Regions from separate parts of the Rhizobium sp. GCM10022189 genome, predicted to be linked through region 1. Evidence: riboswitches for the same ligand, from Rfam matches in the RefSeq annotation. Region 1 holds a riboswitch; the other holds the start of a gene.
What was found. A riboswitch is a leader RNA that binds a small molecule or an ion and turns the genes downstream of it on or off. The one in region 1 is predicted to bind S-adenosylmethionine.
Positions count from the first base shown of each region.

Region 2: linked by a shared signal. The riboswitch ahead of metA (homoserine O-acetyltransferase MetA) and the one ahead of ACFPWW_RS24055 (O-succinylhomoserine sulfhydrylase) in region 1 are both predicted to bind S-adenosylmethionine.

Region 1 is NZ_JBHSOR010000049.1:603,374-607,789, reverse strand. Features, by position in the region: gene apaG (Co2+/Mg2+ efflux protein ApaG) at 14-406, opposite strand; gene ACFPWW_RS24055 (O-succinylhomoserine sulfhydrylase) at 595-1,779, opposite strand; SAM riboswitch at 1,826-1,904, opposite strand; gene ACFPWW_RS24050 (2'-deoxycytidine 5'-triphosphate deaminase) at 1,978-3,072, shown strand; tRNA gene ACFPWW_RS24045 (tRNA-Gly) at 3,132-3,205, shown strand; gene ACFPWW_RS24040 (hypothetical protein) at 3,704-3,952, shown strand; gene ACFPWW_RS24035 (hypothetical protein) at 4,346-4,416, opposite strand, start outside.
Region 2 is NZ_JBHSOR010000058.1:58,341-62,756, reverse strand. Features, by position in the region: gene ACFPWW_RS29295 (aldose epimerase family protein) at 1-444, opposite strand, end outside; gene metA (homoserine O-acetyltransferase MetA) at 585-1,508, opposite strand; SAM riboswitch at 1,556-1,633, opposite strand; gene ACFPWW_RS29285 (ABC transporter ATP-binding protein/permease) at 1,780-3,621, shown strand; gene ACFPWW_RS29280 (hypothetical protein) at 3,689-4,318, opposite strand.

The DNA.
Region 1 (4,416 bases):
ACGGCGTTGCGCCTCAGTTGAGCACGCGCAGCAGGCCGGGCGAGTCCAGCGAGAAGGCGGGAATGTCCACGTCGAACAGCTCGCCTTCGTCCGTCTCCATCTGGTAATGGCCGAACATCAGGCCGGACGGCGTGTCGAGCGGGCAGCCGGAGGAATATTCGTAAGTATCGCCCGGCTGCAGCCGCGGCTGCTCGCCCACCACGCCGGGGCCGCTGACCTCGTCGATCTGCCCGTTCTGGTCGGTAATGTTCCAGTAACGGTTGACGAGGCGCACGGCGATGCCGGAATTGTTGCTGATGACGACGCGATAGCCCCAGACATAACGATCGTCGTCCGGATCGGATTGCTCCTCCAGATAAAACGGCTCGACAACGACTTCTATGTCTCGTGTGAGGGCGCGATACATGCCTTACACCTTAGTCAGTATATGTTACCCGTATCTTATAAGAGGCTTGCCCCGTCAAGAAACGGTACAGTGATCGCAGCCCCTCCACCCCCGGTTGGACCGCCTTTCGTTCATTAAGCCTAACTCTCAGTGTTAATTTCAAGGCAAATGCTACGGCCGCGGCGACTTCCGCGGCCGTAGCCTGCAGATCAGGCCGAAACCTTCGACAGCGCGCGGGCGAAATCCTCGATCAGGTCGTCCGTGTCCTCGATGCCGGCCGACAGGCGCACGGTGCCCGGCGAGATGCCGAGTTCGGCGCGGGCCTCGTCCGTCAGGTTCTTGTGCGTGGTCGTGGCCGGATGCGTGATCAGGCTCTTGGAATCGCCGAGATTGTTGGAGATCTTGACGATCTCAAGCGCGTTCTGCAGCGCAAATGCCGCGTCCTTGCCGCCCTTCAGCTCGAAACAGACGAGCGTGGAGCCGCCCGACATCTGCTTGGCGATGATGTCGGCCTGCGGATGGTCCTTGCGGCCGGGATAGATGACCTTGGCGACCTTGCCCTGGTCGGCCAGGAAATCGGCGATCTTGGCGGCGTTGCGCGTCTGCTGGGCGACGCGCAGCGGCAGCGTCTCGATGCCCTTCAGGAGCGTCCAGGCGTTGAAGGGCGACATGGCCGGGCCGGTATGGCGGAAATAGTCGTGCAGGTTCTCGTCGATCCATTCCTTGTCGGAAAGCACGACGCCGCCGAGGCAGCGGCCCTGGCCGTCAATATGCTTGGTGGCGGAATAGACGACGATATGGGCGCCGAGTTCCAGCGGCTTCTGGAAGAGGGGGGTGGCAAACACGTTGTCGACGACGACCTTGGCGCCGATCTGGTTGGCAAGCCGGGCGACGCCGGCAATGTCGACCACTTCCAGCGTCGGGTTGGTCGGGCTTTCCAGGAAGAACACCTTGGTCTTCGGCGTAACAGCCTTTTCCCAGTTTTCGAGATAGCGGCCGTCGACGAGCGTGCAGTCGATGCCGTATTTCGGCGCCAGCGTCTCGACCACCCAGCGGCAGGAGCCGAAGAGGGCGCGCGCCGCAACGATATGGTCGCCGGCCTTCAGCTGGCAGAGGATGGCGGCGGTGACGGCGGCCATGCCGGAAGCGGTGGCGCGGGCGTCTTCGGCGCCTTCCAGCGCGCACATGCGCTTTTCGAACATGTCGTTGGTGGGGCTGCCGTAGCGGGCGTAGATGAAACCGTCCGTCTCGCCCTTGAAGCGCGCTTCGGCGGCTTCCGACGTATCGTAGACGAAGCCCTGCGTGAGATAGATTGCCTCGGACGTCTCGCCATACTGCGAGCGCAGCGTACCGCCGTGGACGAGTTGGGTTGCCGGGCGCCAGGTCTTGCTCATGCCATCACCACTTTCAAACAACAAAAAAACCGGCCGCAAAAGCAGACCGGTTTCATACCCGGTCCTTTTAGCCACTTGTTTAACGTGGCTGCAAGCCGACCGGCCAAATCACCACGGGATAAATTTGCAATACTGCCGTTCTGTGCTTGCGTCAATTCCCCGACTTTGGTTTTGTCGGCACCAGATTATGGATGGAGCATGATGGCTCGCGAAACTGGAATTCTGGCCGACCGCGCGATTGCGGCGCTGTTTGAAACGGGGCGTCTGAAAAGCGAGCGCGAGCTCGACCGCGACCAGATCCAGCCCGCAAGCCTGGACCTGCGGCTGGGCGCCAAGGCTTTCCGCGTGCGCGCGAGCTTCATGCCCGGTCCCTCCCATCTCGTCTCCGACAAGCTCGACCGGCTGAGCCTGCACGTCATCGACTTGAGCGAAGGCGCGGTGCTGGAAACCGGCTGTGTCTATATCGTGCCGCTGATGGAACATCTCGACCTGCCGGCCGACATGTCGGCCTCGGCCAATCCGAAAAGCTCGACCGGCCGCCTCGATATCTTCACCCGCGTCATCACCGATTACGCGCAGGAATTCGACAAGATCCCGGCCGACTATTGCGGCCCGCTCTATCTCGAAATCAGCCCGCGCACCTTCCCGATCGTCGTTCGCCGCGGCTCGCGCCTGTCGCAGATCCGTTTCCGCGTCGGCCAGTCGGTGCTCGGCGAGCCCGAGCTTTTGAAGCTGCACGAAACGGAAACTCTGGTCGCCTCAAAACAACCCAATATTTCCGGCGGCGGCATTGCGCTGTCCATCGACCTGACGGGCGACAAGGACGGCCTGATCGGCTATCGCGGCAAGCACCACACCGCCGTCGTCGACGTCGACAAGAAGGCCCAGCACGATATCTACGATTTCTGGGAACCGCTCTACAGCCGCGGCCGCAACGAACTGATCCTCGACCCGGACGAATTCTACATCCTCGTCTCGCGCGAGGCCGTGCACGTCCCCCCGCATTACGCCGCGGAAATGACGCCCTTCGACCCGCTCGTCGGCGAATTCCGCGTCCACTATGCCGGCTTCTTCGACCCCGGCTTCGGCCACGCGCCGGCCGGCGGGCGCGGCAGCCGCGCGGTGCTCGAAGTGCGCAGCCACGAAGTCCCCTTCATCCTCGAAGACGGCCAGATCGTCGGCCGCCTGATCTACGAGCACATGCAGGAACAGCCCGAAAGCCTCTACGGCTCCGGCCTCGGCTCCAACTATCAGGCCCAGGGCCTGAAGCTGTCGAAACATTTCCGCATCTGAAATGCGTCAATGCCGCGGCTTGACAGCGGCGGCCATCTGTTGGAAATCTCGCGCATCAGGCGGGTGTAGCTCAATGGTAGAGCAGCAGCTTCCCAAGCTGAATACGAGGGTTCGATTCCCTTCACCCGCTCCATTCACCTTTTCAAGGGGTTGGAGGAAGATTTGTCGGCGGATTTTCGGCCGGTTTTACAGGCAGTTTTACACTGGCATTGATTTGACTGATGATCGCCCGCGTTGCTGCGGACCTGTCAACTTACCTGCGAATGATCCCTCGCACCTCATCCTCGGAAATACCGGATTGGTGACCTGGCGGCACAAGAAGTGAAAGACATTCAGAAGGTTGTTGATGAATCCGGAAGGCCTATAGACGTTGTAGGTTCGGCGGCAAAAGGAGCGGGACGATCACCTGCGGAAAATTTGCCTTACGGTAAAGGTCCAAGAACAAAAAGCGACATAGACTATGTCACGACGCCCAGCAGTTTAGAGTATTACAAGGGTATGGATGGAAGGCTGCCAGGTCTTGATCCCAAAACTGGGATAGTTCCAGGCACCCGTAACCCTTATATCGGACCCTCTCTCCGCTTTGAGCCCGGTTCTCCGCCTCGTTTTGTCCCAGGGCAATAGGATAATAATGAAACTATTTTGGATAGAATTTAAAAAAGGATCGACAGGAATGTTATTTCGATTGGGCTGCGGGATAAGTGCAGTTGACAAAGAGGATGCTTGGAAGGTGGTCAGAGAAAGCAAAACATTATCAACAATGATGGAAAATGTTTCATCTATAAAGGAGATAAAAGCGTCGGAGATAGAGAAAAACCATGTTTTGCCAAACTCTGGAAATTATGCCTCCAGAGGAATTTGGTTTCCAAACGGAATATAGGCTATATTATAAGTATACGATAGTTTAAAATCGGCGTGGGGAAGTGTCCCGTTCGTCTCCGCCATCGATACGGCCGATCATTATCCGCGAGGATGCATCGAGTTCGCTCATAATGATACCCCTTCCGAAGCGCTATCCATTCCACGCGTGAGCGTGGCCTGTCGGGAAGATAAGCAGAGCCGAGCTGCATACGTTGCTGAATCCAGAAAACGTTGCCGCCATCGAACTATGCGCGATCCTAAGAAAGGATCTCAACATATCAGCCGTTCGTGAGCCACAGCGAGGTCAATACGCGAGGGCCAATATATCGTCGAAGAAATAGCACTCGGTATTTTCAAACGGGACGCGCGATATGTTTCTCGCTTTGGCTGAACTGGCGATGCCCGGTGTCCCTCAATCATCCCCGAAAATATTGATCGGCCGGTATTGCCGGTGGGCGATCGCGAGGCTTCGGTCCGGGCGGA
Region 2 (4,416 bases), on a different contig from region 1:
GCTGGCCTGGATGGTGCAATTGCCGGGGTAGCCGGCGCGGCCATCGGGATCGACGATCTTCAGCACGACCCGGTCGGCCTCGTGTTCGACGATCGTCCAGACGAGCCTGCCGATATTGTTGCTGCCGCCATGAAGGTGCGTGACGCCCTTCTCGTTGAGCTCAAGCTGGTAGGCCTTGCCATCGAGCGTGAACTTGCCGTCGCCGATGCGGTTGGCACAGCGTCCCGGTGTTGCGCCGAAGAATGGCGAATGGTCGAGATAGCTGTCGAAATTCTCGAAGCCGAGCACCAGCGGCGCATCGTGCCCGTCGAGCCTGATATCCTGGATGACCGCGCCCCAGTTCAACACATTGACCGTCAGTCCGCCGCCGCTGATGGCGACGCGATGAACGGTCTCTCCCTCTTTCGTCTGGCCGAAAACTTCCCGTTCCAACTTGTCCGCCATGATCGACGCTCACTCCGCCCCTGGGTTTCAGAAACCGGAACCTGCCCCCTTTCGCCGCAAACCGCAACCGGGCGGAACCGGAAAACAAAACGCCGTCGCAGAAATGCGACGGCGCCGTTCGCAAACCCGGCCGATGACGCTCAGATGTCCGAACCGATCTCCTCGATATCGTAGGGCGTCGTCTGATAGATCTCGTTGATCCAGTTGCCGAAAAGCAGATGCGCGTGGCTGCGCCAGCGGTTTTGCGGCGGAAGCGCCGGATCGTTATGCGGGAAGTAGTTATGCGGCATCTTGATCGGCACGCCGGCATTCACGTCGCGGAAATATTCGTCCGAAAGCGACGTGGAATCATATTCGACGTGATTGAAGATATAGAGCCGCCGCCCCTTCGGCTCGTGGACGAGACAGACACCCATCTCGCTCGATTCCATCAATATCTCAAGGCCATCGACCTTCTCGATATCGGCCCGGCGCACTTCGGTCCAGCGCGACACCGGAACCTCGAAATTGTCGGAGAAACCGTTGAGATAGACGGAGGAAGGCTTGAGGTTGCGGTGGCGGTAGACGCCGAAGGCCTTTTCCTTCAGCTCGTATTTCGGCACGCCGTGGAAATGATAGATTCCCGCCATCGCGCCCCAGCAGACATTCATGGTCGAATGGACATTTGTCTGCGTCCAGTCGAAAATCTGCTGCATTTCCTTCCAATAGGTAACATCCTCGTAGGGCAGCGTCTCGATTGGCGCGCCCGTGATGATGAAGCCGTCAAACTTGCGGTGCTTCACTTCCTCCCAGGTCTGGTAGAAAGCAAGCAGGTGTTCTTCGGACGTATTCTTGGCCTTGTGATTGCCGACGCGGACAAGCGAGAATTCGACCTGCAGCGGCGAAGCGCCGACCAGGCGCGCCATCTGCACTTCGGTCTTGATCTTGTTCGGCATGAGGTTGAGCAGCCCGATCTGCAGCGGGCGGATATCCTGACGGATCGCCACCGTTTCGGTCATCACCCGCACGCCCTCGTTTACGAGGGTTTCGAAGGCGGGCAGCGTATCGGGGATCTTGATGGGCATTGCGGTCAACTCGATCAAAATAAAAAACCGGCGGCGAAAGAATCGCTACCGGTCCGCACGCGGCCCTTTAGCGACTTATTTAACGTGGCTGCAAGCCGGCCGGCCAAATCACCACGAGGCATCTTAATTAGCGCCAGTCCGCCCGCGAATCAACTGTCAATACGGACAGCTGCGCAAACCATCACGCTTTCTTTATGGGTGGTGGAATCTGTTGATGGACCAGTAACGTCCCCATGTTAATAATGGAGGATGGGCGATTTTGGAAAAAATAATGAAGAATGACGTCAACGGGAGGAAGGACATCCAGCGTCAGGACCGGGTGGGATACGATCTCAGCCTGACGTATCGGCTTGGGGTGATGTTCTCCGCATTCTGGAATTCGCAGGTTCGGGGCAAGGTCGTTGCGCTTGCGATCCTGCTTGTCGTCATCATCCTGGCGACTGCCTATGGACAGGTGATCCTCAACGAATGGAACGCCCCTTTCTACGATTCGCTGGAGCGTCGTGATCTCGGCGAGTTCTTCCGCCAGCTTGAAGTCTTCGCGATGATCGCCGGCGCGCTCTTGCTGCTCAACGTGCTGCAGGCATGGCTGAACCAGATGACGGCCCTCTATATGCGCGAAGGACTGTCGCGCGATCTCGTCGATCAGTGGCTGGAGCGCAAGCGCGCCCTCAAGCTCTCCACCATCGGCATCCTCGGCGTCAATCCCGACCAGCGCCTTCACGAGGATTCCCGCAATCTCGCCGAAAGCACCACCAACCTTGCGCTCGGCCTCCTGCAGTCGACCATCCTGCTCGTCAGCTTCATCGGTGTCCTGTGGGAGCTTTCGAGCGGCTTCATCTTCCGCATCAACGGCTACAGCTTCACCATCCCCGGCTACATGGTCTGGGCGGCAATCTTTTACGCCGCATCTGCCTCGGTCTTGAGCCAGGTCGTTGGCCGCAAGCTCGTCAAGCTCAATGCCGACCGGTTCTCGAAGGAAGCCGAGCTACGCTTCGCGCTGATGCACGCCAACGAGAACATGCCGGCGATCACGGTGGCGCGTGGCGAAGAGAACGAGCGCAAGCGCATCAACGGTGATATCACCAACGTTCTCTCGGTCATCAAGCGGCTTGCCATGGCCAATACCAACCTCACCTGGGTTTCGGCAGGTTACGGCTGGCTGGTCATCGTCATACCGATCATCGTCGCAGCACCCGCCTATTTTTCCGGCGGGCTGACCTTCGGCCAGCTGATGATGTCGGTCGGCGCCTTCAACCAGGTCAACACGGCGCTGCGCTGGTATGTCGCCAATTTCGGCCCGATCGCCGAATGGCGCGCGACACTGATGCGCGTCACCGATTTTCGCCAGGCGCTTCAGGACATGGACGATGGCTTCGAAGTAGAGGACGCCATCACCTATGAGGAAACGGCTTCCGATACGCTGACGCTGAAAGACATCGTTATCGTTGCCAAGCTTGGCGAGGATATCGACGAGTGCGGCGGCTTCCGCATGCGTGAGAACGACGTGACGATCAAGGCCGGCGAGAAGGTCATGATCAACGGCGATCACAGCGTGAACCGCCGCCTGCTCTTCCAGGCAATGGCCGGCCTCTGGCCCTCCGGTCACGGCACCATGGGCCTGCCGCCGATCAAGGATATGATGTTCATCCCGCAGCTTGCCTATGTCCCGGGCGGCACGCTGCGCGAGGCGATCGCTTTTCCCGAAAAGCCTGAAGCCTACGACACGGCCGCGGTCGAGGCCGCGCTTGAGGCTGCCGGCCTGCATTCGCTGGTCGCCCGGCTCGACAACCGCGCGCGCTGGGATAAGCTTCTCGATGCCGATGAGCAGAAGGCGATCGGCTTTGCCCGCCTGCTTCTCGTCAAGCCGCGCTGGGCCGTTTTCGACGAAGTGCTCGAAGGCATGGAACCGGAATGGCAGCACACGATGACGAAGCTGCTCGCCACCCTGCCGCAAACCGGCATGATCTATATCGGCCGCTCGGAGACCTATCTGGAGACGCTGCATCCGCGCACGCTGCATCTGGAGGCGCTGCCTTCCAAACCCCAGGGAGAACCGGCAGCGTCGGCTCCGGGATCGAGCGCCGCGGCGGCTCCTGCCCCGGCACTCTAAGCCAATTCAAGAAACGCGGCCGCGGCCCTTCGCCCGGAATGGCGTAAAACCGAGGCGCCAGACAAATTCACATCGGCGGCATCACGCCATTGATGCCGACGCTGACCTGCGCAGCCGAAATGCGCCCGTCGGCCGCCTTTTCCGCCATGACGATGACCCCGGCACCGGGCTTCAGGTCATCCTTCGTCGCCGGCGCAAAAGTGACGATCGGCGTGCCGTCGGCAATCGAGATGGTCTTTTCCTTGCCCTGATAAGTCAGCGTGATCGTATGCCCGTCGACCGCCTTGACCGCATTGCTGACAGTCGCGTTCGTCATCGAACTGTTCGGCTGCACATCCCAGGGGCGGCTGCCTTCGCCGGCCCCCTTCATCGCGGCGGGGAAGATCAGCACCTCGATTGCGCCGTCAGGCCCCGTGCCTTTCGGAAGCGAGGCGACGCCGACGAAATCGCCAACCTTGATGTCGTCGACCGACGCATTCCTGATGCCGGCGACCTTCCAGCCGGACTTGAGCGCAATCGTCGCATCGCTGCCTTCACGGGTCTTGACGACCAGCGTATCGCCACTGAAGCTTTCCACCGTGCCGCGCACCCGCACGCGCTGGTTTTCCTGCGCGCTCGCCGCCTGCGAAAGACCGAAAGCGACGAAGCTGCTGGCGGCAAGCGCCATGAATAATCCGGTATAGAATCTGCGAGGCATGTGGCTCTTCCTTGTCGCCATTGGTCGGCACCAGCCCCCGGCTGCCGGAGCGGCACTCTATGCCGCATGACGTGGCGCCGGCGAATCAAGGAAAAGTG